2 linked regions of the Phreatobacter oligotrophus genome follow. The protein of the gene in region 1 interacts with the protein of each later gene in a pairwise test. Links are inferred from orthologs where the notes say so. Each region holds a gene or a part of one and is shown in the gene's direction. Other genes may lie near its edges.

Region 1 (4,076 bases):
AAGCTACCATGGTCGTCCTCAAAAACCACCATTTCAAGGCGGCAAACGATCACGGATCGTTCAGCCGGCGACCGTCGCGGCAAGGGCGGCCAGATCGACATTGGCGCCGCAGGCGAGGACTCCAACGCGCTCGCCGGGCGCAGGGCGATAGGCGCCGGAGATGAGGGCCGCAAGGGCCGCCGCGCCGCCCGGTTCGCTGGCGGCGCGCAGGCCGAGCCACAGCCGCTTCTGCGCCTCACGGATGGCATCGTCCGGGACGAGGACGACATGGTCCACATGGGCCTTGGCGGTCTCGTAGACGCGGCCGAAGACATTGCGGGCGCCGAGCGAATCGGCGGCGACCGACTGGACGTCGACATCGACCGGCCCGCCGGCGGCGAGCGCCGCGTGGAGGGCGCGGGAGCCCTCCGGCTCGACGCCGACGACCTTCACCCGACGACCGAACCAGGTGGCGATGCCGCCGATGAGGCCGCCGCCGCCGACGGCGACCAGCACCGTGTCGAGCGGGCCGGCATCCGCCTCCCATTCCAGGCCGACCGTGCCCTGGCCGGCCATGGTCGCCCAGGCGTCATAGGCGTGGACGGAGAGCGCGCCGGTCTCGGCCGCGAAGGCCTCGCAGGCAGCCAGCGCCTCGGCATAGCGGGCGCCGCCGACAACAAGGTCGGCGCCTGTCTCGCGGATGCGGGCGATCTTGGCGGGCGATGAGATTTCCGGAACGAAGATGCGGGCGGGGATTCCAAGGGTCGCCGCGGCATGGGCGACGGCGATGCCATGATTGCCGCCGGAGGCGGCACAGACGCCGGCCGCCGGCATGGTCCCGCCGAGCAGGGTGTTGAAGGCGCCGCGCGCCTTGAAGGTGCCGGTCACCTGCAGGAATTCGAGCTTCATCGCCACCGGCACCGGCGTGCCGAAGGTCTCCGCCGGCAGGGTCAGGGTCGGGGTGTGGCGGATATGGCCGGCAATGCGGGCATGGGCGGCGCGGATGTCGTCGGGCGTGAGCATGGGACTGTCCTTGGAGGCCGGGCACGGGAGCCCGGCCGGCGCGCCGGGTCAAGCCCAGATGGCGACGGGCAGGCCATGCGCATCACGCAGCGGCGGATCGGGAAAGGGCCGCGCCGTGCCGGCGAGCAGGCGGCGGGCGACGAGGGCATTGACCGCGGCATCGAGCAGATCGTCCGGCCCCGCGCCACGCGGCGGTGCGAGGAGAAGCGCTTCCGGGAAGCCTGCCGCGACCAGCAGCGCCCGGCGGAAGGCAAGGCCCGGCGGATACGGCCGCGACTTCACCTTCTTCGGTTCCGGCACCGCCGTCTCGCCGTTGAGCCGCCAGAAGGCGACCTCGGGATGGACCTCATGGACGCGATGGACCAGCGCGGGATCGGCGCGCAGCAGCCGGTCGATCTCACGGATCTTGGGGAAGAGGAAGAAGGCCTGTTTCGACACCTTGCGGGGCGGATCGGAGGTCTCCAGCGCCAGCCGGCAGCATTCCCGATAGTCCTCCGCCTCGACGGCGGCGCGGGAGGGCACCGAAAAGACCGATGACTGGCGCTCGCCGAGGAGCGGGCGCACCAGCGATTCCGGCCCTCTCCCGCCGGGTCCCGCCCGGTCGGGCAGGCCGATGGGCATGTCCACGGCGATTTTTTCGACGCCGACGGTGAGATCGGCGAAATCGCGCGTTATCGTGACGCTCGGCGCGAGCGGACCCTCGGCGGCGATCGTCACGGCGATCCAGCCGGCGGGGCATCCATCGATGCCGCGCACCAGCCGCTCCCGGCCGGGAGCGGTCGTTCCCTCCGATGCGATGGTCATGCTCCGCTTCCTCCGCCGCCTGGTCCTCGCCGGCCTTGTCCTTGCCCTGACGCCCCTCGTCCTGACGCTGGTCTATACGGTGGTGACGCCGATCTCGACCCGCATGGTCTGGCGTATGGTGACCCTGCAGGGCTACGAGCGCACCATCGTGCCGCTGGACCAGGTGGCGCGGGCCGTTCCGGCCGTGCTCATCGCCTCGGAGGACGGGCAGTTCTGCCGCCATCGCGGCGTCGACTGGCGCGAACTGATGGCCGTCATCGACGACGAGGACGGCCCGAGCCGCGGCGCCTCGACGCTGCCCATGCAGGTCGCCCGCAACCTCTTCCTCTGGCAGGGCGATACCGGGCCGACGGCCGTCCTCCGCAAGGGGCTGGAGATCCCCCTGGCGCTGATGATCGACCTCATCTGGTCGAAGCGGCGGATGATGGAAATCTATCTCAACGTCGCGGAATGGGGTCCGACCGGCCAGTTCGGCATCGAAGCCGGGGCGCAGCGCGCCTTCGGCAAGCCGGCGGCGCGGCTGACCACGGGCGAGGCGGCCCTTCTGGTCTCCATCCTGCCGAACCCGATCCGCCGCGATGCGCGGGCGCCGGGGCCGGGGGTTCGGCGCAAGGCGGCGATCATCACCCGCCGGGCGGGGGCGGCGGATCTCTCCTGCCTGCGGCTCCAGGACAACTGACGGCGGGTGGACGAAGGACCGGTTTCGCGTTTCAAATCGGCCCATGGTTCCCGCGCTGCTCCTCGTCGCCGCCCTCATCGTCCCGCCGCCCGCCAGGGCGCAGGCGCCCGCGCAATCCGAGGCCGCGCTGGTGGAGCGCGCCGTCGGCCCCTGGGAGCTCTCCAACCCCTCCGGCAGCCGCAAATGCGCCGTGACCTTCCGCGCCGAACGGGCGGGACCGGGCCGCGGCCTGACGCTGGCCGAGGGCTGCGCGGCCGCCTTCCCGGCGGTGGCGAACGTCGCGGCCTGGTCGGTGGCGCCCACCGGCGCGATCCGCTGGCTCGACCGCGCGGGACAGCCGGCCTTCGATTTCGAGGAAACCGAGGTCGGCATCTTCGAATCGCTCAGGGCCGGCGATCCCACCGTCTATTTCCTCACCAATCTCGGGCTCGCCGGACGGACCCTGCCCACGGCGGACGATGTCGCCGGCGGCTGGAACCTCGGCCAGCCCACAGGACGCGCCCTGTGCAGCCTCGGCCTGAAACAGGAGCTGGCGGCGGATGCCGGCGCCCTCGAACAGCGCTTTGCCCTCGACGTCGCCAGCGGCTGCGAGCGCTCGGTCGCCGCACTCGGCCTCACATCGTGGCGGCTCGACCGCGAGATCCTCGTCATCCTGGGCAAAAGCGGCACCCTCTCCTTCCGCCGCGAGGATGGCGGGCGCTGGGTCAAGACGCCGGCCGACAACCGGCCGCTGGTGCTCACCCGCCCCTGACGCCCCTGCCCGAAATGGGGAGTGGCTTTCGTCCCGCCGATTTCGTCCACTGAAACGATGCTTCGTCCGTCGGAACCGGACGCATCGGGAGGACGATCATGAGCGAAGGCGCCGGGGACTCGGTCCGGGTGGAGAGGACGGGGGCGGTCGCGACCCTCATCCTCAACGAGCCGAAGTCGATGAACGCCATGTCGGCGGGCATCAAGGCGGGGATCGAGACGCATCTGCCCGGGCTCCTCGCCGATTCCGGCGTGCGGGCCATCATCCTCACCGGCACGGGCAAGGCCTTCTGCGCCGGCGGCGACATCCGCTCCATGGACGACCGGGCGACGCTCTCGGTGAAGACGCGGATGACGCGGACCTATCGCTGGCTGATCCCGCTCCTGACCGCCGACAAGCCGATCATCGCGGCGGTCAATGGCGCGGCGGCGGGCGCCGGCCTGTCGCTGGCCCTCACCGCCGACCTCATCGTCGCGGCGCGCGACGCCCGGTTCAAGGCCGGCTTCCCCGGCATCGGCGCCGTGGCCGATCTCGGCCTCGCCTATACCCTGCCGCGGGCCATCGGCCACCAGCGCGCCAGCGACATCCTGCTCACCAACCGCGAGGTCGGCGCCGAGGAGGCCCATGCCATGGGGCTCGTCGCCCGGCTTGCCGAGCCCGAGGCGCTGATGGCGACTGCGATGGAGCTGGCGCAGGCACTCGCCGCCGGACCGACCGTCTCGCTGGCGCTGACCAAGCGGCTGATGCGGCGCGCCTATGAGCTGCCGCTCGAAGGATTCCTGGAGAGCGAGGCCATGGCCCAGGTGGTGGCCTTCGGCAGCGGCGATTTCGACGAGGGCG
Region 2 (3,553 bases), on another replicon or contig:
CGCATCGTCAAGCAGTTCCTCGTCGACCGGTCCGGCAAGGCTCCCGCCGGCTCGCGCCATGCGCCCGCCGTCCATGCGCCCGAGCCGACCTTCACGCTCCTCCACCGCAAGGCTGTCGCCGCCTCCGAGGCCGAGAGCGCCGTCAACCCGCGCGCCCGCTCCGCCAAGCTGCGCGCCGCGGTCAGGACCACCGCCCCTGCGAGGCGCCGGCCATGATGCGCTTCCTCAACATTCTCGTGGTTGCGGCGCTGGTGACGGCGGCGGCCTATGTCTATCGCATCAAGTACGAGGCGACGCGCCACGGCGAGCAGGTGGCGAAGCTTCGCCTCGAGATCACCCGCGAGCGCGAGGCCATCGCCGAGCTGAAGGCCCAGTGGGCTCAGCTCAACAGCCCAGACCGCCTGCAGGCGCTGGCGGAGAAGCACCTCCGCCTCCGGCCGCTGGCCATCAACCAGCTGCATGACCTGTCCGGCCTACCCGACAAGCCGGTGATCGATCCCGATCCGATCGGCTCCATGCTGCAGGCCATGGAGGCCGGCGGCGAGGGCGGCATCACCACCGGCACCATTCCGGGCGGCATGCCGCTGCCGCAGCGCCGCCCGGCAGGAGGCCGCTGATGACCGACATGACCGCCGAAGCTCCGCCGCGCCCCTCCTTCCTGATGCGCACCCGGCATTTCTTCGCGTGGGTGCTGGCCGGCCCGCAGTCCGAGCGCCTGCGCAAGGCGCGCTCGCGCGTGCGCCTCGCCATGCTCGGCTTCGGTGCGCTTTATGCGGTGATCGCCGTCAGCCTCGTCGTCTATGTCGTGCGCTATGACCGCTCCGCGCAGTCGGGCGTGCGCAGCGCCGAGGCAGTCTCCTCGACGCGCCCCGACATCCTCGACCGCAACGGCGAGGTGCTGGCCACCGACGTGCGCGCCATCTCGCTCTATGCCGAGCCGAAGAAGCTCGCGGCGAGCTTCGACGTCGACGAGGCCACCGAACTGCTCACCGCCGTCCTGCCCGACCTCGACGCCCGCGAGGTGCGCGAGCGCCTGCGCTCCGGCAAGGGCTTCGTCTGGCTGCGCCGCGAGATCACGCCCGCCCAGCGCGACCAGATCCACCGCCTCGGCATTCCCGGCGTCGGCTTCCTGCGCGAGGCCAAGCGCTCCTACCCGAACGGCCCGACGCTCTCCCACGTCCTCGGCATGGTCAATGTCGACAACCAGGGCCTCGGCGGCATCGAGCGCTACATCGACAACCAGGGCCTCGCCGAACTGCACCGCGCCGGCCTGGTCACCGACCGCAACCAGGCGGCTGTGCAGCTCTCCATCGACCTGCGCGTCCAGCACGTGCTGCGCGACGAGCTGATCCAGGCGCACCAGAAGTTCCGCGCCAAGGCGGCGGCCGGCGTGATCGTCGACGTCAATACCGGCGAGATTCTCGCGCTCGCCTCGATCCCCGACTACGACCCGAACCAGCCCTCGACCGCCGCAGGTTTCGACCGCGCCAACCGCATCACAACCGGCGTCTACGAGATGGGCTCGGTGATGAAGTCGCTGACGACGGCCATGGCGATCGATTCCGGCCGCTTCAACATCAACTCGACCTTCGATGCCCGCTTCCCCATGGCCGTCGGCCGGCACCAGGTGAAGGACTTCCACGCCCAGCGGCGCGTGCTCACCCTGCCGGAGGTCTTCACCTATTCCTCCAACATCGGCACCAGCCGCATGGCGCTGTCGCTCGGCGGAGAGCATCAGCGGTCCTTCCTGCGCCGTCTCGGCCAGTTCGACCGCGTCGTCACCGAGATCGGCCCCTCCACCGCGCCGCTCGTACCGCGTCGCTGGGCCGACATCACCGCCGCCACCGTCTCCTTCGGCCACGGCATCTCGGTCGCCCCGCTCCAGGCGGTCATGGGCACCGCCGCGCTGGTCAATGGCGGGCGGCTGATCACGCCGACCTTCCTGCGCCGCTCGCCCGAGCAGGTCCAGGCTGCCTCGCGCCAGGTCATCCGTCCCGAGACCTCGCAGGCCATGCGCTTCCTGATGCGCCTCAATTCCGAGCGCGGCTCCGGCCGGCGCGCCGATGTCGAGGGCTTCTACGTCGGCGGTAAGACCGGCACCTCGGAGAAGGTGATCGGCGGCCGCTACTCCAAGGACAAGCAGCTCAACTCCTTCATGGCGGTCTTCCCCGCCGACCAGCCGCGCTACCTCCTGCTCGTCATGCTGGACGAGCCGCGCGGCATCCCCGAGACCCATGGCCTCGCCACCGCCGGCTTCAATGCCGCCCCGACGGCCGGCCGCGTCATCGCCCGTTCCGCGCCGCTCCTCGGCCTGCAGCCGCGCTTCGACCTTGCCCCGGCCATGCAGACGATCCAGGTCGGCTACCGCATGCCGGGACGGTGACCCTCGGTCGCATCGCCCCGACCGGGACACCGCCTAAAGTCCGCCATCTTGTCCCGTGCTGATGCGCGCGATCCGAGAGCCTGCATGACGACCCTGACCCTCAAGGACCTGCTTGCCGACGAGGCGCCCGGCAATGGCGCGGCAGCCCCCGTCACCGGCGTCACCGCCGACAGCCGGGCCGTGGCGAAGGGCAGCCTGTTCTTTGCCCTGAAAGGCGAGAAGACCGACGGCATGGCCTATGCCGAGGCCGCGGCCCGCGCCGGCGCCGCCGCCATCGTCACCGATTCGCCCGCCGCGCCCGCCTCCATCGGCGATGTGCCGGTGGTGTGCGTCGCCAATGCCCGCCGGACGCTGGCTCTGGCGGCGAGCCGCTTCCATCCGCGCCAGCCCGGCACCATCGCCGCCGTCACCGGTACCTCCGGCAAGACGTCGGTTGCGGCCTTCGTTCGCCAGATCTTCGCCTTCGACGGCCATCCGAGCGCTTCCATCGGCACGGTCGGCGTGGTGCGCCCCTCCGGCAAGGTCTATGGCGGCCTGACGACGCCCGACCCGGTGACCCTGCACCAGACCCTCGACACGCTGGCGGGGGAGGGCGTCACCCACGTCGCCTTCGAGGCCTCGTCCCACGGCCTCGATCAGCACCGGCTCGACGGCGTGCGCATCCAGGCTGCCGGCTTCACCAACCTTTCCCGCGACCATCTCGACTATCACAAGACCTTCGAGGCCTATCGAACCGCGAAGCTGCGGCTCTTCACCGACCTCCTGCCGCCTGACGGCACGGCGGTGGTTGTCGCCGGCCCGGAGGGCGACCATTTCGCCGCTGCGGCCCGCGCGCGCGGCCAGCGCCTCCTGATGGTCGGGCGCGACAGGGCCTTCGGTGAGACCGGCATCGCCATCCTCTCCGAGACGATCAAGGGGGCTTCCCAGCGCGTGAAGCTGCGCGCCTTCGGCCGTGACAGCGAGGTGCTGATCCCGCTGCTCGGCCGCTTCCAGGTGGAGAACGCCCTCGTGGCCGCGGGCCTCGCGGTCGGCTGCGGCACCGATCCCGACAAGGCGCTCGCCGCGCTGGAGACGCTGGAAGGCGCGAAGGGCCGGCTCGAATTCGTCGGCGCCAAGGACGGCGCACCGGTGGTCGTCGACTATGCCCACAAGCCCGGCGCCCTGGAGACG

What was found.
Region 2: the proteins of C8P69_RS09380 (region 1) and C8P69_RS06265 interact in binary tests that used the Escherichia coli proteins (3 or more experiments, as listed by UniProt). The link is inferred for Phreatobacter oligotrophus from one-to-one orthologs.

Annotation. Positions count from the first base shown.
Region 1 is NZ_PZZL01000003.1:475,515-479,590, reverse strand. What follows is about bases 677-3,644. They hold C8P69_RS09380 (transglycosylase domain-containing protein), read left to right. Parts: upstream 677-1,804; coding sequence 1,805-2,485; downstream 2,486-3,644. Other genes in these bases: C8P69_RS09370 (enoyl-CoA hydratase/isomerase family protein), read left to right, coding at 3,335-3,644; C8P69_RS09375 (AprI/Inh family metalloprotease inhibitor), read left to right, coding at 2,529-3,236; C8P69_RS09385 (DUF429 domain-containing protein), read right to left, coding at 1,051-1,806; C8P69_RS09390 (threonine/serine dehydratase), read right to left, coding at 677-1,002. In the rest of the region: more of C8P69_RS09390, read right to left, coding at 61-676; more of C8P69_RS09370, read left to right, coding at 3,645-4,076. UniProt on the Escherichia coli protein: Peptidoglycan polymerase that catalyzes glycan chain elongation from lipid-linked precursors. May play a role in peptidoglycan assembly during cell division in collaboration with other cell division proteins.
Region 2 is NZ_PZZL01000002.1:481,963-485,515, reverse strand. The notes cover bases 1-2,999. They hold C8P69_RS06265 (peptidoglycan D,D-transpeptidase FtsI family protein), read left to right. Parts: upstream 1-616; coding sequence 617-2,383; downstream 2,384-2,999. Other genes in these bases: C8P69_RS06260 (UDP-N-acetylmuramoyl-L-alanyl-D-glutamate--2,6-diaminopimelate ligase), read left to right, coding at 2,477-2,999; ftsL (cell division protein FtsL), read left to right, coding at 213-617; rsmH (16S rRNA (cytosine(1402)-N(4))-methyltransferase RsmH), read left to right, coding at 1-216. In the rest of the region: more of C8P69_RS06260, read left to right, coding at 3,000-3,553. UniProt on the Escherichia coli protein: Essential cell division protein that catalyzes cross-linking of the peptidoglycan cell wall at the division septum. Required for localization of FtsN.